Regions from separate parts of the Pseudomonas guariconensis genome, predicted to be linked through region 3. Evidence: predicted binding sites of a transcription regulator. Region 3 holds the regulator's gene; each other region holds the start of a gene.
What was found. The regulator sigma-54, encoded in region 3, starts transcription at its own class of promoters, with help from an activator protein. The targets are predictions, from matches to a motif close to ANTGGCATNNANNTTGCTNT.
Positions count from the first base shown of each region.

Region 1: a site for sigma-54 is predicted at 6,101-6,120, ahead of glnK (P-II family nitrogen regulator). Genes of this name have one in related genera too.
Region 2: a site for sigma-54 is predicted at 4,954-4,973, ahead of flgB (flagellar basal body rod protein FlgB). Genes of this name have one in related genera too.

Region 1 covers NZ_CP162012.1:5,120,624-5,128,640, forward strand. Annotated here, with positions in the region: gene lysA (diaminopimelate decarboxylase) at 1-134, shown strand, start outside; gene dapF (diaminopimelate epimerase) at 139-969, shown strand; gene AB1N67_RS23815 (DUF484 family protein) at 983-1,693, shown strand; gene xerC (tyrosine recombinase XerC) at 1,693-2,592, shown strand; gene AB1N67_RS23825 (HAD family hydrolase) at 2,589-3,284, shown strand; gene sutA (transcriptional regulator SutA) at 3,370-3,696, opposite strand; gene AB1N67_RS23835 (ammonium transporter) at 4,154-5,485, opposite strand; gene glnK (P-II family nitrogen regulator) at 5,528-5,866, opposite strand; gene AB1N67_RS23845 (accessory factor UbiK family protein) at 6,254-6,517, shown strand; partial or broken gene AB1N67_RS23850 (magnesium chelatase domain-containing protein) at 6,698-7,351, shown strand; gene AB1N67_RS23855 (helix-turn-helix domain-containing protein) at 7,997-8,017, shown strand, end outside.
Region 2 covers NZ_CP162012.1:1,550,389-1,558,405, forward strand. Annotated here, with positions in the region: gene AB1N67_RS07040 (MFS transporter) at 1-275, shown strand, start outside; gene AB1N67_RS07045 (flagellar brake protein) at 352-1,095, opposite strand; gene AB1N67_RS07050 (flagella synthesis protein FlgN) at 1,176-1,643, opposite strand; gene flgM (flagellar biosynthesis anti-sigma factor FlgM) at 1,690-1,998, opposite strand; gene flgA (flagellar basal body P-ring formation chaperone FlgA) at 2,184-2,936, opposite strand; gene AB1N67_RS07065 (chemotaxis protein CheV) at 3,000-3,929, shown strand; gene cheR (protein-glutamate O-methyltransferase CheR) at 3,980-4,807, shown strand; gene flgB (flagellar basal body rod protein FlgB) at 5,020-5,427, shown strand; gene flgC (flagellar basal body rod protein FlgC) at 5,430-5,873, shown strand; gene flgD (flagellar hook assembly protein FlgD) at 5,889-6,593, shown strand; gene flgE (flagellar hook protein FlgE) at 6,625-7,980, shown strand.
Region 3 covers NZ_CP162012.1:1,035,855-1,043,871, reverse strand. Annotated here, with positions in the region: gene AB1N67_RS04725 (ATP-binding cassette domain-containing protein) at 1-129, opposite strand, end outside; gene AB1N67_RS04720 (SIS domain-containing protein) at 364-1,341, shown strand; gene AB1N67_RS04715 (HAD family hydrolase) at 1,356-1,880, shown strand; gene lptC (LPS export ABC transporter periplasmic protein LptC) at 1,889-2,461, shown strand; gene lptA (lipopolysaccharide transport periplasmic protein LptA) at 2,448-2,972, shown strand; gene lptB (LPS export ABC transporter ATP-binding protein) at 2,973-3,698, shown strand; gene AB1N67_RS04695 (RNA polymerase factor sigma-54) at 3,857-5,350, shown strand; gene raiA (ribosome hibernation-promoting factor, HPF/YfiA family) at 5,428-5,736, shown strand; gene ptsN (PTS IIA-like nitrogen regulatory protein PtsN) at 5,749-6,213, shown strand; gene rapZ (RNase adapter RapZ) at 6,216-7,070, shown strand; gene AB1N67_RS04675 (HPr family phosphocarrier protein) at 7,091-7,363, shown strand; gene pmbA (metalloprotease PmbA) at 7,524-8,017, opposite strand, start outside.

The DNA of each region.
Region 1 (8,017 bases), 1.2 Mb from region 3:
TTGTCATGAGCTCGAACTACAACACCCGTGGCCGCTGCGCCGAAGTGCTGGTCGATGGCAACGAGGCTTTCGAAGTCCGTCGCCGGGAAACCATTGCCGAACTGTTCGCCGGCGAAAGCCTGCTGCCGGAGTGAAACCATGCTGCTGCGTTTCACCAAGATGCACGGGCTGGGCAACGACTTCATGGTCCTGGACCTGGTCAGCCAGCACGCGCACATCCAGCCCAAGCATGCCAAGCAGTGGGGTGACCGCAACACCGGCGTCGGCTTCGACCAGCTGCTGATCGTCGAGGCGCCGAACAACCCGGACGTGGACTTCCGCTATCGGATCTTCAATGCCGACGGTTCCGAGGTCGAGCAGTGCGGCAACGGTGCGCGCTGTTTCGCCCGCTTCGTGCTGGACAAGCGCTTGACCGCCAAGAAGCGCATCCGCGTGGAAACCAAAGGCGGCATCATCGAGCTGGACGTGCGCAACGACGGCCAGGTGTGTGTCGACATGGGCCCGCCGCGCTTCGCCCCGGCCGAGATACCCTTCATCGCCGATGAACAGGCCCTGAGCTATCCACTGGAAGTCGACGGCCAGGTCCATTCGATCGCCGCCGTGTCCATGGGCAATCCCCACTCAGTGCTGCGTGTCGACGACGTGAGAACGGCCCCGGTGCATGAGCTGGGCCCGAAAATCGAACACCATCCGCGCTTCCCGCAGCGGGTCAATGCCGGCTTCATCCAGGTCGTCGACCGCCACCACGCCAACCTGCGGGTCTGGGAGCGTGGCGCCGGCGAAACCCAGGCGTGCGGTACCGGGGCCTGTGCGGCCGCGGTAGCCGCCATCAGCCAAGGCTGGATGGATTCGCCGGTGAGCATCGACCTGCCGGGCGGCCGCCTGAACATCGAGTGGGCCGGCCCCGGCAAGCCCGTACTGATGACTGGCCCAGCCGTACGCGTGTATGAAGGACAGGTTCGTCTCTAATCGAGTAACCGCCATGACCGATCAGCCCCAGGTTGTACCCGAGCAGGCCCCCAGCCTCGATGCCGAGGCCGTGGTCGCCTACCTGCGCGCCCACCCGACCTTCTTCGCCGAACACGATGAGCTGCTGGTAGAGCAGCGCATCCCCCACCAGCGTGGCGACAGCGTGTCGCTGGTGGAGCGTCAGCTGAAGTTGCTGCGCGATCGCAACATCGAGATGCGTCATCGCCTCTCGCAATTGATGGATGTGGCCCGGGACAACGACCGGCTGTTCGACAAGACCCGTCGCCTGATCCTCGACCTGCTCGACGCGGGCAGCCTCGAGGAAGTGGTCATGGCCGTGGAGGACAGCCTGCGCCAGGAATTCCAGGTGCCTTTCGTCAGCCTGATCCTGTTCGGCGAAAGTGCAGCCCCTGTCGGCCGCTGGGCCAGCAACGGCGAAGCCCAACAGGCCATCGGCGCGCTGCTGGGCAGCGGCAAGACTGTCAGCGGCAACCTGCGCGAGCATGAGCTGGCGTTCCTGTTCGGCGAGGAGCAGCGCAAGGAAGTCGGCTCCAGCGCGGTCGCCGCGCTCGACTACCAAGGGCTGCACGGCGTACTGGCGATCGGCAGCCGCGACCCGCAGCACTACAAGAGCAGCGTCGGCACCCTGTTCCTGAGTTATATCGCCGAAGTGCTCGGCCGCGTCGTCCCGCGCTTCACCCAGACCCTGCGACCGGTGCGCTGATGGAACGCCAGTTGGAGGCTTATTGCGATCATCTGCGCAATGAGCGCCAGATGTCCGAACATACCCAACTGGCTTACCGTCGCGACCTGCAGAAGGTCATCGAATTCTGCGCCGCCCAAGGCATCACCGACTGGAATGCCCTGCAGGTCCAGCAGTTGCGCCAGATGGTGGCGCGCCTGCACCAGCATGGCCAGTCCGCTCGAAGCCTGGCACGCCTGCTTTCGGCAGTGCGCGGGCTGTACCGATACCTGAACCGCGAAGATCTGTGTCAGCACAACCCGGCCAATGGCCTGGCCGCGCCCAAGGGCGAGCGCCGACTGCCCAAGGTCCTGGACACCGATCGAGCCTTGCAGCTGCTCGACGGCGGCGTGGACGATGACTTCATTGCCCGTCGCGACCAGGCGATTCTCGAGCTTTTCTACTCCTCCGGGCTACGCCTGTCTGAGCTGACCAACCTTGACCTGGACCAGCTGGATCTGACCGCCGGGCTGGTTCAGGTACAAGGCAAGGGCAACAAGGCCCGTGTGTTGCCGGTCGGACGCAAGGCCCGCGAGGCCCTGCAGCAGTGGCTGAAGCTGCGCGGCATCAGCGCACCTCGGGACAACGCAGTGTTCCTGACCCGCCAAGGCACCCGCCTCGGCCAACGGGCGATCCAGATGCGGGTCAAGGCCGCGGGCGAGCGCGAGCTGGGCCAGCACCTGCATCCCCACATGCTTCGCCACTCTTTCGCCAGCCACCTGCTGGAGTCTTCCCAGGACCTGCGCGCAGTGCAGGAAATGCTTGGCCACGCCGACATCGGCACCACGCAGATCTACACCCACCTGGACTTCCAGCACCTGGCCGCGGTGTACGACAGCGCCCATCCTCGGGCCAAACGCAGCAAAGGCACAGACTCATGAGCATCAAGCTGATTACCTTCGACCTGGATGACACCCTGTGGGACACCGCACCGGTAATCGCCAGCGCCGAAATCGTCCTGCGCGACTGGCTCGCGGCCAATGCCCCGATCCTGGGCGGCGTGCCGGTCGAGCACCTGTTCGCCATCCGCGAGCGCCTGGTGCAGGCCGAACCCGGTCTCAAGCACCGCATCAGCGCCCTGCGCCGCCGTGTGCTGTTCCATGCGCTGGAAGAGGTCGGCTATAGCGAGAAACAAGCCTTGGAGCTGGCCAACGAAGGCTTCGAGGTGTTCCTGCACGCACGCCATCAGGTGGAGGTGTTCCCCGAAGTGCAACCTGTGCTGGAAATCCTGCGCCACCAGTACATGCTCGGCGTGGTCACCAACGGCAACGCCGACGTGCGTCGTCTGGGGCTGGCGGACTACTTCAGGTTTGCCTTGTGCGCCGAGGACCTGGGCATCGGCAAGCCGGACCCGGCACCGTTCATGGAAGCCCTGCGTCGGGGCGAGGTCCAGGCCGGTGCTGCAGTGCACATTGGCGACCATCCCGCTGACGATGTCGCGGGCGCCCAGCGCGCCGGGCTGCGGGCGGTGTGGTTCAATCCCCAAGGCAAGGCGTGGGTGGGCGAACGGGCACCGGATGCAGAAATCCAGCGGCTGTCGCAGTTGCCGGACGTTCTGTCGCGCTGGCGCTGAAAGGGGCGGTTTACCGCACAGCCCGACAAAACCCGCGCCCACAAAAAAGCCCGCAGCGACGGCGGGCTTTTTTGCGTTCAGCCACTCAGATAGGGCGGCTGCCGTACTTGTTGTCCGGCTTTTTGGGTGGATCGGCGACCACGTTGGCTTCGACCTCCTGAACCTTGCCACCACGCGCAAGGAACTCTTCCATGGCCTTGGCCAGCGCATCGCGCTCCTTCTGCTTGGCTTCCATGCTTGGCATCTCGTCCACCGAGACCGCCGCCTTGGATTTACCCTTGGCTACCGGTGCGGGGCTGTCGTCTTCGCCAGCGTCTTCCGCGCCGTCGTCGGCCGCAGCTTCAAGGCCCTCATCGGCCTCGTCTTCATCGCCTACTTCGAGGTCGTCATTTTCCAGATCGTCGTCGCTCATGTTCTACCTCATGACTTGCGAAAAGCAGGTTAGTTATAGACCAGTGGAGCCGTAGACCGGCAGCCACCAGTGAAAATTCAACTGGCCGTGGGTTGGCCACTGCCCGGACGTCTCTCTCCTGATGTGGAGACTGTCGCCCAACAGGCTCTGCTCCTGGCAGAACCTGAAAAATCATCGAGCCATCGGCCGGAAAAAAGCGCCGGCAGCACCTGCTGGCCATGCGCTACTGGCAAGCCTAGCAAAGGGTGGAGAAGTGTGTGGACAGCTCATCGAACACCCTTCGGCGCGCATTCTAGCGCGCTCGTTGAAAAAGCAAAGCTCCCTGAACGCCCAGCGCGTTGTAAGTTTTAGGCCTGTGTCACGAACGTGCCGGGTAAACCGTTTGCTCTTCGCTAAACAGCGAATTCCAGGCAAAAAAATGCCCGGCGAACCGGGCAAGTTTTCCAGCGCGTCGCGGTTACAGGTTGTAGCCGCGCTCGTTGTGTTGAGCCAGATCGAGGCCGACCGACTCTTCTTCTTCGTTGACCCGCAGCCCCATCAACACGTCCAGCACCTTGAGGATCACGTAGGTGACGATGGCGGTGTAGACCACGGTGAACAGCACGCCCTTGGTCTGCACCCAGACCTGCGCGGCGATGTCGGTGACCGCGCCGAAGCCGCCCAGGGCAGGCGCCGCGAACACACCGGTGAGAATGGCGCCGACGATACCGCCGATGCCGTGCACACCGAAGGCGTCCAGGGAGTCGTCATAGCCCAGCTTGCGCTTGAGGCTGGTGGCGCAGAAGTAGCAGATCACGCCTGAAGCCAGGCCGATGATCAGCGCGCCCATCGGCCCCACGGTGCCTGCCGCCGGGGTGATGGCCACAAGGCCTGCGACCACACCGGAGGCGATGCCCAAGGCGCTGGGTTTGCCGTGGCCGATCCACTCGGCAAACATCCAGCCCAGCGCTGCGGCGGCGGTGGCGATCTGGGTGACCAGCATCGCCATGCCGGCGGTGCCGTTGGCCGCGGCGGCGGAACCTGCGTTGAAACCGAACCAGCCGATCCACAGCATGGCCGCGCCCATCAGCGTATAGCCCAGGTTGTGCGGGGCCATCGGGGTGGTCGGGTAGCCTTTGCGCTTGCCCAACACCAGGCAGCAGACCAGGCCGGCGATACCGGCATTGATGTGCACCACGGTGCCACCGGCGAAGTCGAGTACGCCCCAATCCCACATCAGCGCGCCATCACCGCTCCAGACCATGTGCGCGATCGGCGCATAGACCAGGGTGAACCAGACGCCCATGAACACCAGCATGGCCGAGAACTTCATGCGTTCGGCGAAGGCGCCGACGATCAGCGCCGGGGTGATGATGGCGAAAGTCATCTGGAACGTGATGAAGACTGCCTCGGGGAACAGCGCGGTGGCCGAGGTCAGGTTCTGAGGCGTGACGCCGCTCAGAAACGCCTTCGAGAAGCCGCCGACGAAGGAATAGAGATTGACCACGCCCTTTTCCATACCGGTGGTATCGAATGCCAGGCTGTAGCCGTAGACCACCCACAGAATGCTCATCAGCCCGGTAATGGCGAAGCATTGCATCATCACCGACAGCACGTTCTTGGAGCGGACCATGCCGCCATAGAACAAGGCCAGACCCGGAATGGTCATGAACAGCACCAGCGCCGTGGCAGTGAGCATCCAGGCGGTATCGCCGGAATTCAACGCCGGGGCAGCTTCCTCTGCCAAGGCCAGGCCGGGCATTACGAGGGACAATAGGGCTCCTAGCCCTGCGATCTTACGCAGAGTCATGTTGTTTTCTCCTGGGGCGTTGGGTTTGTGAGGCGGTGTTACTTAGATCGCGTCGGTATCGGTTTCGCCGGTACGGATGCGGATGGCCTGCTCCAGATTGACCACGAAGATCTTGCCGTCACCGATCTTGCCGGTGTTGGCGGCCTTGGTGATGGCTTCGATGACACGGTCAAGGTCCTTGTCGTCGATCGCGACGTCAATCTTCACCTTGGGCAGGAAATCGACCACGTACTCGGCACCGCGGTACAACTCGGTATGGCCTTTCTGCCGACCGAAGCCTTTTACTTCGGTCACGGTGATGCCCTGCACGCCGATTTCCGACAGCGACTCGCGCACGTCGTCCAGCTTGAACGGCTTGATGATGGCAGTGACTAGCTTCATGAAACTTCTCCCGATTTGGTGGACTTGCCCCAGGAAAACAAACCCGTCTCAAGTCTAAGCGCAGCGGTTGGCTTTGTAACCCGTCGTCGGAGCCCTCTCGCCAAAGTCGAGGGGCCGTTGGTTCCAGCCTCGCACTGCCTGGTCACAAGAACTGCATCAGTGCATGGCTCGAAATGGTCTTTGCAGAAACCTTGCCACTTCGGATAACCCGAGCAAAAACAGTCGATTACGCTCAGAGGCAGGCTTTGGCCAATCGCCAGCAGAGAAAACACGCACAACTTCGGTGCGTCGAACCGCTGCAGACTGCGCAAAAAATGTGCAGGGCAAACGCCATCCAGGTGCGTGCTACACTGCGCACCTCTCAACGATTCAAGCGGACAGCCCAACATGCTCGCGCCCAAAGCCTTTCTCGACGCCCTGAGCGACCAGGCCTCTCGCCTGTTCAGCGGCGACACCGCACAGCCACGCGCCGAACTGGAGAGCCAGTTCAAGGTCCTCATGCAGGGCGCCTTCAGTAAACTGGACCTGGTCAGCCGGGATGAATTCGACAGCCAGATGGTAGTCCTGGCGCGCACTCGCGCACGCCTGGAAGCCCTGGAAAAGCAGGTGGCCGAGCTGGAAGCGCGGATCGCTCCGTCCGCTGAGCAATAACAGCCGCCCGCTTTCGCCGATGCCTGTTCTGCGGTGTTCTCATGAACACCGCTGTCCCTACAGGCCGTCGGTCACTCCCTGCAAAACCCCGACGCACTCTTTCGCAATCGCCCTTCCCCAGGCGCTCTATGCTTGCCCAACCGCAGGAAGCGGTTTTCCCCAAGCGACCACGGAGTGTCCATGTCCCTCGCCCTCGTCCACAGCCGCGCCCAGGTCGGCGTGCTGGCGCCTGCTGTCAGTGTCGAAACCCATCTGGCCAACGGCCTGCCCACCCTGACCCTGGTCGGTCTGCCCGAAGCCACGGTCAAGGAGAGCAAGGACCGCGTGCGCAGCGCCATCGTCAACTCCGGCCTGGACTACCCCGCCCGACGCATCACCCAGAACCTCGCCCCGGCCGATCTGCCCAAGGACGGCGGGCGTTACGATCTGGCCATCGCCTTGGGCATCCTGGCCGCCAATGGCCAGGTTCCGGTGGCGCCCCTGAGCGAAATCGAGTGCATCGGCGAGCTGGCGCTGTCGGGTGGATTGCGCCCAGTGCAAGGCGTGCTGCCTGCTGCACTGGCCGCGCGAGAGGCTGGGCGAGCCCTGGTGGTACCCAGGGAGAACGCCGAGGAAGCGAGCCTGGCGAATGGCTTGGTGGTCTACGCGGTGGGCCATCTGCTCGAGCTGGTGGCCCACCTCAACGGCCAGTCGCCCCTATCACCCTTTGCAGCCAACGGCCTGCTGCTGCGGGAGCGGCCCTACCCGGACCTCAGCGAGGTCCAGGGCCAGACTGCCGCCAAGCGTGCGCTGCTGGTGGCTGCGGCCGGTGCACACAATCTGCTAACTTCTGGCTACAAAACACCGTCTTCATCAAAATTCAAAGCAAGCATGTAACCCATTGTTTTATATGGTATTTTTATTGTCTCGCGAAATATTTTCGCTATTTGCGAAAAAACTGTTGACGAGCAATAGGCGATTCGAGGATATTACTTGGGCGGTCGGTGACTTAATCTCGCTTGCTGTAGGTACAACGGCATCTCGGTGTCATGTACTGCGGGGCCGTAAGGCTCTACCCCTTGTAACTCGAGAGGGGGCCGGTGCTCGTCACAGGCATCCATCGATACATAGGCGGCTTCGTCGAGAGCGACGAAGCCGGTGTTTCAGGGGGGGGAAAAGCATTGCTCAACCCGTTTCACTTTTCTTGTGTGGTTATGCGCGAGAGACACTTGCATTTCGCATGTGTCATAACCAAACAGGAGCATTAAATATGCAAAAGAGTGATAGTAGTAATACCGCAGAGCAATGTCTGGCTAGTCCAGCTAAGAAGAAGAAGTGGAGCGTTGTAAAGGTCTTTTGGGCATGCTTCCAAGGTGTTCGATTCTTCGTGAATCTGTTCGCATTGGTTGATAAATACTGGCCGAAAGTCCAAGCTTTCTTCGATTCCATGCCTGAATAAGTCTACCCCCACTGTAGTCACACACATCACAGGTGCTAATCATGCTTAATAAAGCCCTGAAA
Region 2 (8,017 bases), 510 kb from region 3:
ATGCCTTCTTCCTGTTCTTCGCCTTGGTGCTGGTGTGGCGGATCCGGCCGAAGGCCGTCACCGGCCTGCATCAGGTGCAGGACGCGCCGCTGGGCCACGTGGCCATGCCAGCGGCGGGCTCACCCTTGTCGGCAGCGCTGGACCCTCGGGTCGATGAGCAGACCGTGCAGGACGTGATGCAAGCGCCGGTGGCGGCCGAAGACACCGAAGCCGAGGAGCAAAAGCCCCGGGAAGAGGCGGGTGCACCCCAGGCCGAGGTCGACAAGTCGGTTTGAGCCGGTCTTCAGGCAAGCTGCAAAGCAATGAAAAACGCCACCCGATGGGTGGCGTTTTTCATTGGACATTCGACACTCAATAGTCGTCTTTGTCGAAGCGTCGTGCCTCGCGCTGCAACTGGTAGACGAAACTCTCGACTTTGCGCTGCATCTGGCCATTGAGGTTGTGAAAGCGCACGCCAGCGAAGGTGGTGTTCAGGCGCTCTTCGAAGTGCAGGTGACGCAGTTCTACCATCGCCTGCGACATGCCCAGCGGATTGCTGGCGGCGAAGCGCTCATACACCTCACCCAGTTGCAGGCGCTCTTCGATGTTGCCTTCAAAGCGCAGCTTGCAGCCTGTGGCGGAGATGTCCAGCAACTTGCCACGCAGGGCGCCCTTGCCCTTGAGTCGTTCACCGTCGAGCACGACATCGACCAGTTGCGACAGCTTGAGCGCGGCGCGGAAGGCGTTGCGGCGCTGGTGGTAGGTCATCTCGGTCGGCAGGGGGGCACGGTAGCAGCGATGGCCATCGATCTCGGTGATGGTGGTCGCGGTGTTGCATTCCCAGGCGATGCGCACGCCATCATGGAAACCTTCGATGCGGAAGGGTTCGCCATTCTCGATGTACTTTTCACCGTCGCGAGGGATCATTTCGTCCAGCGCCAGGGTATTGGCGTCACGGTCCACATGCACGACGTAACTTTGGAACCGCTGGCTGCGCTCAGGGAAGGTGATGATCAGCGGATCGTGGCTATCCAGCAATTGACGCAGGTTGGCTGCGATTTCCAAGGGGGTGGTGAGCACCTTGGGCGGCTGGGGAGCATCGGATGCATTGAACACGGGTAATCAATCTCCAGGCAAAAACGACACACGCAAGTAACGGCATTTTGCCAGTATGTTCCGTGCCTTGATAGAAATAATCACACTTGGCTGATGGCGCGGGCCTTAGCCATGGGCGAGGTGGCGCCGCGGCTGTCATAGAGCGACGGGGAATCGCCACCCATGAGGATTCTGATCTGATTGGCCGTGGCGTGTTGCTGCAGCTGGATGATCCGGCCGTTGGTCTCGTTGACCTTTTGGCAGGCATCCATCAATTGGGTGAGTACGTCGAGTTGTTGCAGCATGACCTCGCCCAGGGAGGATTGCGCGGCCAGGGCCTGCACACCGGCCCGGTCGGCGGATAAGCCCAGGCCGACCAGCAGTTGGTTGCGCCGCATGCCTTGCTGCTCGAGCAGGACGATCAGGGACTGCTTGCGTGCCAGGATGTTCTCCAGCACCTGCATGTCCCGGCCATGCAGGGCGACGGCTTCTTTCTGAAGCAGTTCGAGCAGTTCCTGCGTTGGCGCGATGTCGTCTTCGATCAGTTGCAGCAAAGTGGTGTCGTGCATGGCTGGCTCTTGGCTTTTGCGTCCTTGAAGTCAGCGCCCCGGAGGGTTAGCGCTGGGCTTCGAAATCAAGCAGTTTGCTGGCGACCCGGCCGGCATCGACCTGATAGCTGCCGTCGGCGATCGCCTGTTTCAACTGGGCCACGCGGGCGCTGTTGACTTCTGGCTGGTCGCGCAGCTTGTCGCTGATCTTCTGCAACTGCTGGGCCTCTTGGCTGAGGTGTACCGCTTCTCCGCTGGCAGTCTGTGGCGCTTCGCTGGTTTCGCCGGCTTTCGGGGCGCTACCGGTCGCGGTATTGCTGCGAACCCCGCCCGTGACGGCCGGAGAATTATTCAAACGACTGAAGTCGATGACCATGATCAGAAACCTCTGGGAATTTGGACGCTTGCCCTGTTTTCGGCCAACCCGAAAAAAACTTTAGGCACGAATGTATCGCCACCTGTCGGCAAGCGCGCATGACCCGTTTTCTGACACAGTTTAGGAAAACCCGTTCCCCGTCGCTAGTTTTTATCCTGTCCCGCCTCGCGGGCGCCGCAAATGCCTTACATGGCCACTTCTACCTGTCCAGGCCCAATCACCCGTGCCTTGACCACGCGCTTGGAGTTCAGGTTGCGCACGCGAATCTGCTCAGACAGCCCGCCTTTGCTCAAGGCCTCGCCAGGCATGCGCACGCTAAGGCTGCCACTGCGGGCCGTGATCACCACATGATCGCCCTTGCGTACCACCTCGGCCTGCTCCAGATGCTGGGGCGTCAGGACCTGGTCGAGCACCGTCGGGCGCAGCAGCTTCATGCCCACGGCCTGTTCCAGGCTTGTGAGAAAGCCTTGATTGAGCGTGCCCACGTCGCGCTCACGCAGGCTGACATCGCCTTCGCCAATCACGATCTCGCGCCTGAGCGGGCGGGTCATCACCACCACCTCGCGAAACAGCTTCACCTGGGCCGGGACGAACACGGTCCAGGGGGCGCTGCCGTTGCAGCGTACCCGCACCGTGACCCTGCCCAGCGGCTGTGCTGGACTTTCAAGCGAAGCGTCCAGTTGCTGACTGCACAGCGGCATGCGTAGGCGCGGGTCGAGCGGGTTGACCTGGATCTCGTAGCGACCAGTGGTCTGGGTGGTGGCCAGATAATCCTCCACGGTGAATTCAAGAAACCCCTGGGTGACGCCGATAAGTTGTTCAGGCAAGGTAACCGCATCGGCCAGCGCGCGTGTGCCGGGTGCCAGCAGGCATAGCGCCATTATCAAGCCGGTCATCAGGCGCGTCAGGCGTCGGTAAAATGTCGTTTTCGTGTACATGGCGCTCAAAAAAGCAAAGCCCGTGCCGAGTCGGTAAATGGGCCAAAACTAGAGGAGTCTGGCATGGCTGGAGTCATGGATTCGGTCAACCAGCGCACGCAACTGGTGGGGCAGAATCGTCTGGAGCTGTTGCTGTTCCGCCTCAATGGCGAGCAGCTCTATGGCATTAACGTGTTCAAGGTCCGGGAGGTGTTGCAGTGCCCGGAGCTGACGTTGTTGCCCAAGTCCCACCCGGTGGTGCGTGGGGTGGCCAACATTCGCGGCGCGACCATCCCCATCCTCGACCTGTCGATGGCGACCGGCTTGCCGGGGCTGCAGGAAGAGACGCGCAACAGTTTCGTGATCATCACCGAGTACAACACCAAGACCCAAGGTTTCCTGGTGCATTCGGTCGAGCGCATCGTCAACATGAACTGGGAGGAGATCCATCCGCCACCCAAGGGGACCGGACGTGACCACTACCTGACCGCTGTCACCCGTGTGGACGGGCGGATGGTGGAGGTCATCGACGTAGAGAAAGTTCTTGCCGAAGTGTCGCCATCGTCCGAGGACGTGTCCGTGGGGGTGGTCGATGCCGAGGTGCAAGACAAGGCGATGATGCTGCGCGTGCTGACCGTCGATGATTCGTCGGTGGCGCGCAAGCAGGTCAGCCGTTGCCTGCAGTCGGTAGGGGTGGAGGTGGTAGCCCTCAACGATGGTCGCCAGGCCTTGGACTACCTGAACAAGTTGGTGGAAGAGGGCAAGCGTCCGGAAGAAGAATTCCTGATGATGATCTCCGACATCGAAATGCCGGAGATGGATGGCTACACCCTGACGGCGGAGATTCGCAGCGATCCGCGCATGCAAAAGCTGCACATCCTCCTGCATACTTCGCTGTCCGGGGTCTTCAACCAGGCCATGGTCAAGAAGGTCGGCGCCGACGACTTCCTGGCCAAATTCAAGCCGGACGACCTCGCCCAGCGGGTGGTCGATCGGATCAAGGCGACGCATTGAAACGGCCGGGGGCAACCCCTGGCACCAGGGATTTGAAAGAGGCGGCAGCATTGTCTACGGGTAATTTGGATTTTGAACAGTTCCGGGTCTTCCTGGAGAAAGCCTGTGGCATCTTGCTGGGCGAGAATAAGCAATACCTGGTCTCCAGCCGTCTCAACAAGCTAATGGAGCAGCAGGGCATCAAGTCGCTCGGTGAGCTGGTGCAGCGAATTCAGAGCCAGCCGCGCAGCGGGTTGCGTGAGCAGGTGGTCGATGCGATGACGACCAATGAAACCCTGTGGTTCCGTGACACCTATCCGTTCGAGGTGCTCAAGAACAAGGTGATTCCGGAGTTCATCAAGAACAACCCGGGCCAGCGCCTGCGGATCTGGTCGGCGGCATGCTCCTCGGGGCAAGAGCCGTATTCGATCTCCATGGCCATCGACGAGTTCGAGCGCAGCAACCTGGGGCAACTGAAGATGGGTGCGCAGATCGTTGCCACCGACTTGTCCGGGTCGATGCTGACCAACTGCAAGACCGGTGAATACGACAGCCTGGCCATTGGTCGCGGCTTGTCCCAGGAGCGCCTGCAGCGCTACTTCGACACCAAGGGGCCGGGTCGTTGGGCGGTCAAAGCGCCGATCCGCAGCCGGGTCGAGTTCCGTTCCTTCAACCTGCTCGACAGCTATGCGGCGCTGGGCAAGTTCGACATCGTGTTCTGCCGCAACGTGCTGATCTACTTCTCGGCCCAGGTCAAGAAGGACATCCTCATGCGCATCCACAGCACGCTCAAGCCGGGCGGGTATCTGTTCCTGGGGGCGTCCGAGGCGCTCAACGGGTTGCCGGATCACTACCAGATGGTCCAGTGCAGCCCGGGGATCATCTACCAGGCAAAATAAACCCAGACAGGGGCCGCATCGCGGCCCCTTTTTTTGCCGGTGCCCATTGCCGCTTTGCTGACGCCAAGCGGTAATCCATTGCCGCTTTTCTGGCATTGCCGCCGGCAAGCAGGGCCTCAGTGCCCGGTTTTACTGGGGCTTTATCGCTTGGCACAAACCTTGCTCTAGCTTGCTCACGATTCTTCCGGTCAACCTTCGAAGGTTTCCCAGACATGAGCATCAGCTTCGACAAGGCGCTCGGCATCCATGAGCAGGCATTGAGCTTCCGCGCCCAGCGCGCCGAGGTTCTGGCCAACAACATCGCCAACGCCGACACGCCTAACTACAAGGCGCGTGACATGGATTTCTCGGCGGTGCTCGCCGCTGAAGCCGACAAGCAGCAGAAAGGGCGCATTGCCCTGGATCGCACCAATAACCGCCACATCGAGGCCGAAGGCCTGGCCATGGGCGACGATACCCTCAAGTACCGCACGCCGATGCAGCCGTCGATCGACCAGAACACCGTGGACGCCCAGATCGAGCAGTCCAACTACGCAGAGAACGCCATCGGCTTCCAGGCCAGCTTCACCCTGCTCAACAGCAAATTCAAAGGGCTGGTTTCGGCCCTGCGCGGAGAGTGATCATGTCCCTTGCCAGTGTCTTCAATATTGCCGGTAGCGGCATGAGCGCGCAGAACACCCGCCTCAATACCGTCGCTTCCAACATCGCCAACGCCGAGACTGTTTCCTCGAGCATCGACCAGACCTACCGCGCGCGTCATCCGGTGTTCGCCACTACCTTCCAGCAAGCCCAGAACGGCGCTGGCCAGTCGCTGTTCCAGGATCAGGGCGAAGCGGGGCAGGGTGTGCAGGTGATGGGCATCGTCGAGGATCAGAGCAACCTTGAGGCGCGCTACGAGCCCAATCATCCGGCGGCGAACAAGGACGGCTACGTCTACTACCCCAATGTCAATGTGGTGGAGGAGATGGCTGACATGATCTCCGCCAGCCGTGCGTTCCAGACCAACGCCGAGCTGATGAACACCGCCAAGACCATGATGCAGAAGGTGCTGACCCTCGGTCAGTGATAAGGAGTCAGGATCATGGCAGTCAACAGCACCGGCGGTGTGAACCTCAACGACGTCCTCGCGGCGTCGGGCGTCAGCACTGGCACCACCAAGAAGCCCGCACCCGAGAACACTGACAAGAACGCCCTGGGCAAGGATGCGTTCCTGCAGTTGCTGGTCACCCAGATGCAGCACCAGAACCCGCTCGATCCTCAGGATAACAGCGAGTTCGTCGCCCAGCTGGCGCAGTTCAGCAGTCTGGAAGGCATCACCACGCTCAACAGCACGGTCAATTCCATTGCCGGTGCCATGGGTTCGTCCCAGGCCCTGCAGGCTTCGTCGTTGGTGGGTCGTTCGGTGATCGTGCAGAACGATAAAGCGGTGGTCGACACCACCCAGAGTTTCAATGGCCAGTTCATCGTCCCGCAAGGTATCAGCGAGGCGAAGATCACCATCAAGGATAAAGACGGCAACACCATCAAGACCATCGAGTTGGGCCAGCAGAAAGCCGGTTACGCCGACTTCATCTGGGATGGCACCAATGACAAGGGTGAAAAGGTCGACCCGGGCACCTATAGCTTCTCGGCCACCACCATGGTCGATGGCAAGTCGACGCAGATGTACACCCTGCTGCCAGCCAAGGTCACCAGCGTCAGCATCAACCCCAATGGCGAGATGATGCTCAACCTTGCAGGGCTCGGGAAAGTTTCTCTGTCCAGCGTGCAAACCATTGGTATCTAAGGCCGGCTAGAGCGGCACAAGGAGCGAATTCATGTCTTTCAACATCGGTCTTAGTGGTCTGTACGCTGCCAACAAGCAGCTGGATGTCACCGGTAACAACATCGCCAACGTCAATACCGTTGGTTTCAAGTCGTCGCGCGCCGAGTTCGCGGACGTCTACGCAGGTGCCAACCGCCTGGGTGTCGGCAAGAACCAAGTGGGCAACGGTGTGCGTCTGGCGGCCGTCTCCCAGCAATTCAGCCAGGGTGACATCAACAACACCGGCAACGTACTGGACATGGGTATCCAGGGGCAGGGCTTCTTCGTGCTGTCGGACAACGGCTCGATGGTCTATACCCGTGCCGGTGCCTTCCAGACCAACAAAGACAACTATGTGGTCACCTCGGACGGCCTGCGCCTGCAAGGCTATGCCGCCGACTCGACCGGCAAGATCCAGAAGGGCGTGCTGACCGATCTGAAGATCGACACCTCCGCTCTGGCGCCCAAGGCCACGTCCCTGATCGACCAGGGCATCAACCTGAATTCCTCGGCCACCGACATTCCGCTGATGGTCGACGACGGTACCGGTACCATGGTGCCGAACAAGCCGTTCGATCCCTCTGACGAAACCACCTACACCAAGTCGTTCCCGACCAAGGTGTACGACAGTCAGGGCAACGAGCACACCATGGAGCAGTTCTATCGCAAGACCGGCACCAACCAGTGGACCATGTACACCCTGGTCGATGGACGCAATCCGTTCGACCCGGCCAGCACCACGCCGCTGAGCGGCACCATCAGCTTCAACAGCGACGGTTCGGTCAATGCGATGACGGCCAACAACACCGGCCTGCCGCCTGGTTCGTCGTTCACCGTGAACAACAACACCTTCACCATGACTGGCTGGATTCCGGCGTCCAAGGATGCTTCGGGTAACTGGGCTGCCAATGGCGCGGCGGGCAATGCCGGTGGCATGCGTCTGTCGATGAACAGCACCACCTCGTACAACACCGAGACCGCGCGTATGTCGCAGTCCCAGGACGGTTACGCCACCGGTATTCTGTCGAGCCTGAGCATCGATTCCACCGGTGTGATGTTCGCCAGCTTCAGCAACCAGCAGTCCCGTGCGATCGGTCAGGTGGCCGTTGCCAGCTTCGCCAACGAGCAGGGCCTGCAGCAGATCGGTGGCACCCGCTGGACCGAAACCTTCTCCTCCGGCATTCCAGGCATCGACGCACCCAAGACCGGTACCTTGGGTAGCGTGGAGTCCAACTCGCTGGAAGCCTCCAACGTCAACCTGACCCAGGAGTTGGTCGAGCTGATCAAGGCGCAGAGCAACTACCAGGCCAACGCCAAGACCATCTCCACCGAAAGCACCATCATGCAGACCATCATCCAGATGACCTGATGGTCGCTGGTCGGTCGAGTGCGCACGAACCCCTTTC
Region 3 (8,017 bases):
GGAAGGCCCCATGATGCCGGTGACCTTACCCCGTGGGATGCGTATGTCGACATTGCTGAAAATGCTGCGCGAACCGCGCTTGAAGGTAACCCCCTTCAACTCGACCGCGTAGGCGCTATCCACACTCATCTAGACTCCTTGCGATGCAGCCTCGTCTGCAATGGACGCCTACCCTCTTCATGAAGGCACACGCGTCCCTGCCGGGCGCAATAGCGGCGAACTATAGCACCGCTGCAATGCCGCCCCCAAGGCCATTGCAGGGGCTGTTCAGGCCCGCGACAGCAACCCAGGCAAACGAAAGATGAGGGTTTCGCACATTGCCGTTATAATCGGCACCTTTTTTACCAGACATTGCTTTCCGACATGAGCCAATCCAGCGAGCTGATCCAATCCGCCCAGCGCACCCTGCGCCTGGAACTCGAAGCCGTAGAGGGCCTGCTGCCCCGCATCGACGGCAATTTCGTCAAAGCTTGTGAGCTGATTCTGAACAGCAAAGGCAGAGTCGTCGTGCTCGGCATGGGCAAGTCGGGCCATATCGGCAACAAGATCGCCGCGACCCTCGCCAGCACCGGCACCCCAGCGTTTTTCGTGCACCCGGCCGAGGCCAGCCACGGCGACATGGGCATGATCACCCGCGACGATGTCATCCTGGCACTGTCCAACTCAGGCAGCACCGCCGAGATCGTTACCCTGCTGCCATTGATCAAGCGCCTGGGCATCCAGATGATCAGCCTCACTGGCAACCCGGACTCTCCCCTGGCCCAGGCCGCCGAGGTCAACCTTGATGCCAGCGTCGCCCAGGAGGCCTGCCCGCTCAATCTTGCGCCCACCTCCTCCACCACTGCCGCGCTGGTGCTGGGTGACGCCCTGGCCATCGCCCTGCTCGAGGCACGCGGGTTCACGGCCGAAGACTTCGCTTTCTCCCATCCGGGAGGCGCGCTGGGTCGCCGCCTGCTGCTGAAGGTGGAAAACGTCATGCACACCGGCGAAGCACTGCCGATCGTGCCGCGTGGCACCCTGCTCAAGGACGCCCTGGTAGAGATGTCGCGCAAGAGTTTGGTAGGCATGACCGTGGTCCTGGAGGCCGACGGCCGTCTGGCCGGGGTGTTCACCGACGGCGACCTGCGCCGCGCCCTGGAGCGCAACATCGATGTGCACAAGACCATCATCGACCAGGTGATGACCGTCCACGGCAAAACCGCACGCGCCGAGATGCTCGCCGCCGAGGCCTTGCGCATCATGGAAGACAACAAGATCAACGCGCTGGTGGTGGTCGACCAGAACGACCGCCCCACCGGCGCCTTGAACATGCATGACCTGCTGCGCGCAGGCGTGATGTGATGGAGTGCAATGCAATGAACCCGGATCTTCTGCAACGCGGCAAGGCCATCAAGCTGGCCGTGTTCGATGTCGATGGCGTGCTGACCGACGGACGTCTGTATTTCCTTGAAGACGGCAGCGAGTTCAAGACCTTCAACACCCTGGATGGCCACGGCATCAAGATGCTCATGGCTTCGGGCGTGACCACAGCGATCATCAGCGGGCGCAAGACCCCGGTGGTCGAGCGCCGAGCAAAAAACCTCGGCATCCCGCACCTGTTCCAGGGCCGCGAGGACAAACTGGTAGTGCTCGACAGCCTGCTCGCCGAACTGGGCCTAAGCTATGAACAGGTCGCCTACTTGGGCGATGACCTGCCAGACCTGCCGGTGATCCGCCGCGTAGGCCTTGGCATGGCGGTGGCAAGCGCCGCCCCGTTCGTTCGCCAGCACGCCCATGGCGTGACCCAGGCCCGCGGCGGCGAAGGTGCCGCACGCGAGTTCTGTGAACTGATCATGCAGGCCCAGGGCACCCTGGACGCTGCCAACGCCAACTACCTCTAAGGCCAGACATGTTCAGCAAGAAAGCCAGGAATATCGTGCTGCTCGGTGCGATCGCCGCACTGCTGGTGGCCGTCGGCTACTGGAACATCAGCCCCGAGAGTTTCCTCGAAAAGCCGGTGGCCCAGGTCGATGAGAATGCCATCGACTACTATGCGATCAATGCCCACAGCGTGCAGTACCTGCCTGATGGCAAGGTGCAATACGAAATGACCGCCGACAAGGTGGAGCACCTCAAGTCCAGCGAGATCACCCTGGTGACCACGCCGGACCTGCACATGTACCGGGGCACCCAGTATCCCTGGCACGTGCAGAGCGTGCGCGCCGAGGTCAACCCGGATGGCAGCGAGGTCGAGCTGATCGACAAGGTCCGGGTTGCCCGCACCGATGAAAAGCAGCGCGAAACGATCATCACCACCACCCGCATGACCGTCTTCCCGCAGAAGCAATATGCGCAGACCGAGCAAGCCGTTAGAATCGACGGCGCCGGTGGGACGACTACGGGCAAAGGAATGAAAGCGTATTTGAAAGACGGCAGGATGGACCTGCTGTCCAACGTAAGAGGACAGTATGAGGCTCGTTAACACCCTCCCCTTTTTGCTCAGCCTGAGCGCGGCACTGGGAAGCGCGAGCGCCTTGGCCCTGCCGAACGATCGTGACCAGCCTATCCGCATCCAGGCTGACAACGCTCACCTGGACGACAAGCAAGGCGTCGCCACCTACACCGGCGACGTGATCATCACCCAGGGTTCGATGATGATCAAAGGCAACACCGTGACCATCACCCGTGCCGCCTCCGGCGATATCGACGTGGTCACCTCGGTGGGCAACCTAGCCTACTTCGAGCAACAGCAGAGCGCCGCCAAACCCGACAAGATGAAAGGCTGGGGCGTGACCATCCAGTACCAGGCGCAAAAGGACATGGTGATCCTCACCGACCGCGCCAAGGTCGAGAACGAAGGCAACACCACTGAAGGCGAGAAGATCGTCTACAACACCAAGACCCAGGTGGCTACCGCCGGTCGTGGTGGCAATGTGACTTCACCACGTCAGCGTATCGACATGGTGATCCAGCCGAAGAAGAAGGCCGAGTAAATGGCAACCCTCAAAGCCCAGCACTTGGCCAAGAGCTACAAGAGCCGCCAGGTTGTCCGCGACGTCAGCCTGTCGATCGACAGCGGTCAGATCGTCGGCCTGCTCGGCCCCAACGGCGCCGGCAAGACCACCTGCTTCTACATGATCGTTGGCCTGGTCCGCGCCGACCAGGGACGCGTACTGATCGACAACCTGGACGTCAGCCACCAGCCCATGCACGGTCGCGCCCGCGCCGGCATCGGCTATCTGCCCCAGGAAGCCTCGATCTTCCGCAAGCTGTCGGTGGCCGACAACATCATGGCCATCCTCGAGACCCGCAAGGAGCTCGACCGTGACGGCCGCAGAAAGGAGCTGGAAAGCCTTCTGCAGGAATTCCACATCAGCCACATCCGCGACAACCTTGGCATGAGCCTCTCCGGTGGCGAACGCCGCCGGGTCGAGATCGCCCGCGCCCTGGCCACCGCACCGAAGTTCATCCTGCTGGACGAACCTTTCGCGGGTGTAGACCCGATCTCCGTTGGCGATATCAAACAGATCATCCACCACCTCAAGGCCAAGGGCATCGGGGTGCTGATCACCGACCACAACGTCCGTGAAACCCTTGATATCTGTGAAACCGCCTACATCGTCAATGATGGTCAGCTGATCGCCGAGGGCGACGCCGAGACCATCCTGGCCAACGATTTGGTCAAGGAGGTTTACCTGGGCCACGAGTTCCGACTTTAAAGGCCCGGAGTCTGCTTGGAGCACTGAAGGAAGTGACACAGTGCTCTAGGCAAACGCTACAATTTCAGGCATATAACTTGCTTAAAATTGGCGCCTCGGCGCCCTACGTGTAGTGGATGGCGCATGCGCGCCGGCGAACAAGGTATTAAGCCCCAGCCATGAAACCATCGCTCGTCCTAAAAATGGGCCAGCAACTGACGATGACCCCGCAGTTGCAACAGGCCATCCGTCTGCTCCAGCTATCCACCCTGGACCTGCAACAAGAAATCCAGGAAGCGCTGGAGTCCAATCCGATGCTCGAACGTCAGGAAGACGGCGACGACTTCGACAACAGCGACCCGATGGCCGACAACGCCGAAAGCAAGCCGGCTGCCGAAGCCCAAGAGAGCAGCTTCCAGGAAAGCACCAGCAGTGCCGAGAACCTGGAGGAAGGCGAATGGAACGAGCGCATCCCCAACGAATTACCCGTGGACACTGCCTGGGAAGACATCTACCAGACCAGTGCCAGCAACCTGCCCGCCAGCGATGACGACGAGTGGGACTTCACCACCCGCACTTCCGTCGGCGAAAGCCTGCAGAGCCATCTTCTGTGGCAACTCAACCTGGCGCCGATGTCCGACACCGACCGGCTGATCGCCGTGACCCTGATCGACAGCATCAACGAACAGGGTTACCTGGAGGACAGCCTCGAAGAAATCTGCGCAGGCTTCGACCCCGAACTGGATATCGAGCTCGACGAAGTCGAAGCGGTACTGCACCGCATCCAGCAATTCGAACCCGCAGGCATTGGCGCCCGCAGCCTTGGCGAGTGCCTGCTGCTGCAGCTACGTCAGCTTCCGGCGAACACCCCCTGGATGGCTGAGGCGCAGCGCCTGGTCACTGATTTCATCGACTTGCTCGGCAGCCGCGACTACAGCCAGCTGATGCGTCGCATGAAGATCAAGGAGGACGAGCTGCGCCAGGTCATCGAACTGGTGCAGAGCCTGAACCCGCGCCCTGGTTCGCAGATCGAGTCCAGCGAGCCCGAGTACGTGGTTCCCGACGTCATCGTGCGCAAGGACAGCGACCGCTGGCTGGTCGAACTGAACCAGGAAGCGATACCACGCCTGCGGGTCAACCCGCAGTATGCCGGCTTCGTCCGCCGCGCCGATACCAGCGCCGACAACACCTTCATGCGCAACCAGTTGCAAGAAGCGCGCTGGTTCATCAAGAGCCTGCAAAGTCGCAACGAGACGCTGATGAAGGTCGCCACCCAGATCGTCGAGCACCAGCGAGGCTTCCTGGACCATGGTGACGAGGCGATGAAGCCGCTGGTACTGCACGATATCGCCGAAGCGGTAGGCATGCACGAATCGACCATTTCCCGGGTCACCACGCAGAAATACATGCATACCCCGCGCGGTATCTACGAACTGAAATACTTTTTCTCGAGCCATGTAAGCACCTCCGAAGGCGGTGAATGCTCGTCTACGGCGATCCGCGCGATCATCAAGAAACTGGTTGCGGCGGAAAATCAGAAAAAGCCATTGAGTGACAGCAAGATCGCTGGTTTACTGGAGGCACAAGGCATCCAGGTAGCCCGTCGCACCGTCGCCAAGTACCGCGAGTCCCTCGGCATCGCACCGTCGAGTGAGCGCAAGCGACTGATGTAGCCCCTGGAAGAGCCATAGCGTTTCAGTGGCAGGTGCAATACCTGCCCTTTATGCACGGGCAACAAAGGAGAAGCTGTATGCAAGTCAACATCAGTGGACAGCATGTAGAAGTCACTCAACCACTGCGCGAGTATGTCCTTGAAAAGCTCGCCCGCGTGGAGGGGCATTTCGACAAGATCACCAACGTGACGGTGATCATGAAGGTCGAAAAACTGCAGCAGAAGGTGGAGGCCACACTCCAGATTCCCGGCGGTGAAGTGGTCGCCAATGCCGAACACCAAGACATGTATGCAGCGATCGACGCCCTGGCTGACAAGCTCGACCGCCAACTGAAAAAACATAAGGAAAAACAGCAAAGCCTGCTGCAAGGTGCAGCCGCCCGCTGATCCCTCTCATCCATGATCCGACTTGAAACCATCCTGACCCCCGGCCGTTCCCTCGTGAACGTGCCGGGCGGCAGTAAAAAGCGCGTGCTCCAGGAAATCGCCACCCTGATCGCCAGGGAAGTGCCCGAACTGGAGATGGAAGACGTATTCGAAAAACTGGTTGGCCGTGAAAAGCTCGGATCCACCGGTTTCGGCAACGGCATCGCCATCCCCCATTGTCGCCTCGAAGGCTGCACCGCTCCGGTCAGCGCCCTGCTGCACCTGGATGCCCCCATCGACTATGACGCCATCGATGGCGCGCCGGTGGATCTGCTGTTCGTCCTGCTTGTGCCAGAAGCCGCCACCGACGCCCACCTTGAACTGCTGCGCCAGATTGCCAGCATGCTCGATCGCAAGGAGGTCCGCGATCGCCTGCGTGCCGCCAACAGCAGCGAGGCCCTGTACCAGGTAGTCCTGGACGCACAGAACGAGCACTGAACATGCGCCTGATCATCGTCAGCGGCCGGTCTGGCTCCGGCAAAAGCACCGCCCTCGACGTGCTGGAAGACAACGGTTATTACTGCATCGACAACCTACCCGCCGGGCTATTGCCGCAGTTGGCAGAAAACGCGTTGATCAATACCGAACTGCTGCAACCCAAGGTGGCTGTCTCCATCGACGCGCGCAACCTGCCCAGTCACCTGACGCGCTTCCCCGAACTGCTTGAGGGCGCGCGAGCCCAGCATATCCAGTGCGACGTGCTGTATCTGGATGCCGACGAGGAGACCCTGCTCAAGCGCTTCTCCGAAACGCGTCGTCGACACCCGCTGACCAACGCCAATCGCTCCCTCGCCGAAGCGATCCGTGTCGAAAGCGAACTGCTGGGCCCGATCGCCGATCTGGCCGATCTCAAGATCGACACCACCAACCTCAACCTTTACCAGTTGCGCGACTCGATCAAGCTGCGTCTGCTCAATCAGCCCGAGCCAGGCACAGCGTTTCTGGTGGAGTCCTTTGGCTTCAAGCGCGGCATGCCCGTGGATGCCGATCTGGTGTTCGATGTCCGTTGCCTGCCTAATCCGTATTGGAAGCCCGAGCTACGCGAACACTCCGGGCTGGACCAGCCGGTAATCGACTACCTGGCCGCCCAACCGGATGTCGAAGAGATGTTCCAGGACATCTCCAGTTATCTGCTCAAATGGCTGCCTCGATTCGCCGCCAGCAATCGCGCCTATGTCACCATCGCGATTGGCTGCACAGGCGGTCACCACCGTTCTGTCTACCTGACCGAGCGCCTGGGCCAACTTTTGCAACCCACCCTGAAAAACGTCCAGGTCCGCCATCGCGACCTCTAGCCCACAGGATCCGCACCCCAATGCCCGCCCGCGAAATCACCATCATCAACAAGCTGGGGCTCCACGCCCGGGCGGCAGCCAAGTTCGTTGGCGTAGCCGGGCGCTTCCCCTGCCAGGTCAGGGTGGGGCGTGCGCCGGACAAAATGGTGGATGGCAAGAGCATCATGGCAGTGATGATGCTCGCCGCGGGCAAGGGCACCCAGGTGCACCTGATGACCGAGGGAGAACAGGACAATGAGGCCATGGACGCCTTGGTCGAGTTGATCAACAACTATTTCGACGAAGGCGAGTAATCCGCCGCGAAGGGCTCGAATCGAGCCGACCTGGCTGACCTTGCCGCGTAGCCGTACCGGCTCAGATCCAATTCTGGGATGGCAACATCCCCCACACAGAACAAAAGCAAAGGGCCGCTATGCGGCCCTGAGTTTCAATCGTCCCGCCTGCTGGCAGGTATCAGCTCCCCGCCACCGTCATCCGCTCGATCAGCACCGAGCCGCTATGAATATTGCTCCGGGTTTCGATATCACTGCCGATCGCTACGATCTGCTGGAACATGTCCTTCATGTTGCCGGCGATCGTCACCTCCTGGACGGGGAACTGGATCTCGCCATTCTCTACCCAGAAGCCCGCCGCGCCGCGGGAGTAATCCCCCGTCACCATGTTGAGGCCGTGCCCCATCAGTTCGGTCACCAGCAAGCCACGCCCCATGCGGCGGATCAGTGCGGCCTGGTCCTCCACCCCATGGGTGACGAACAGGTTATGCACACCACCAGCGTTGGCAGTACTTGGCAGTCCCAGCTTGCGTCCGGAATAGGTGCCCAGCAGGTAGGAGACCAGCTCGCCTTTTTCCACGAATGGCTTTGCATAGGTCGCCAGGCCATCGCCGTCGAAAGCTGCGCTTCCCAGGGCTCGCGGCAAGTGGGGACGTTCATCGAGCGTCAGCCAGG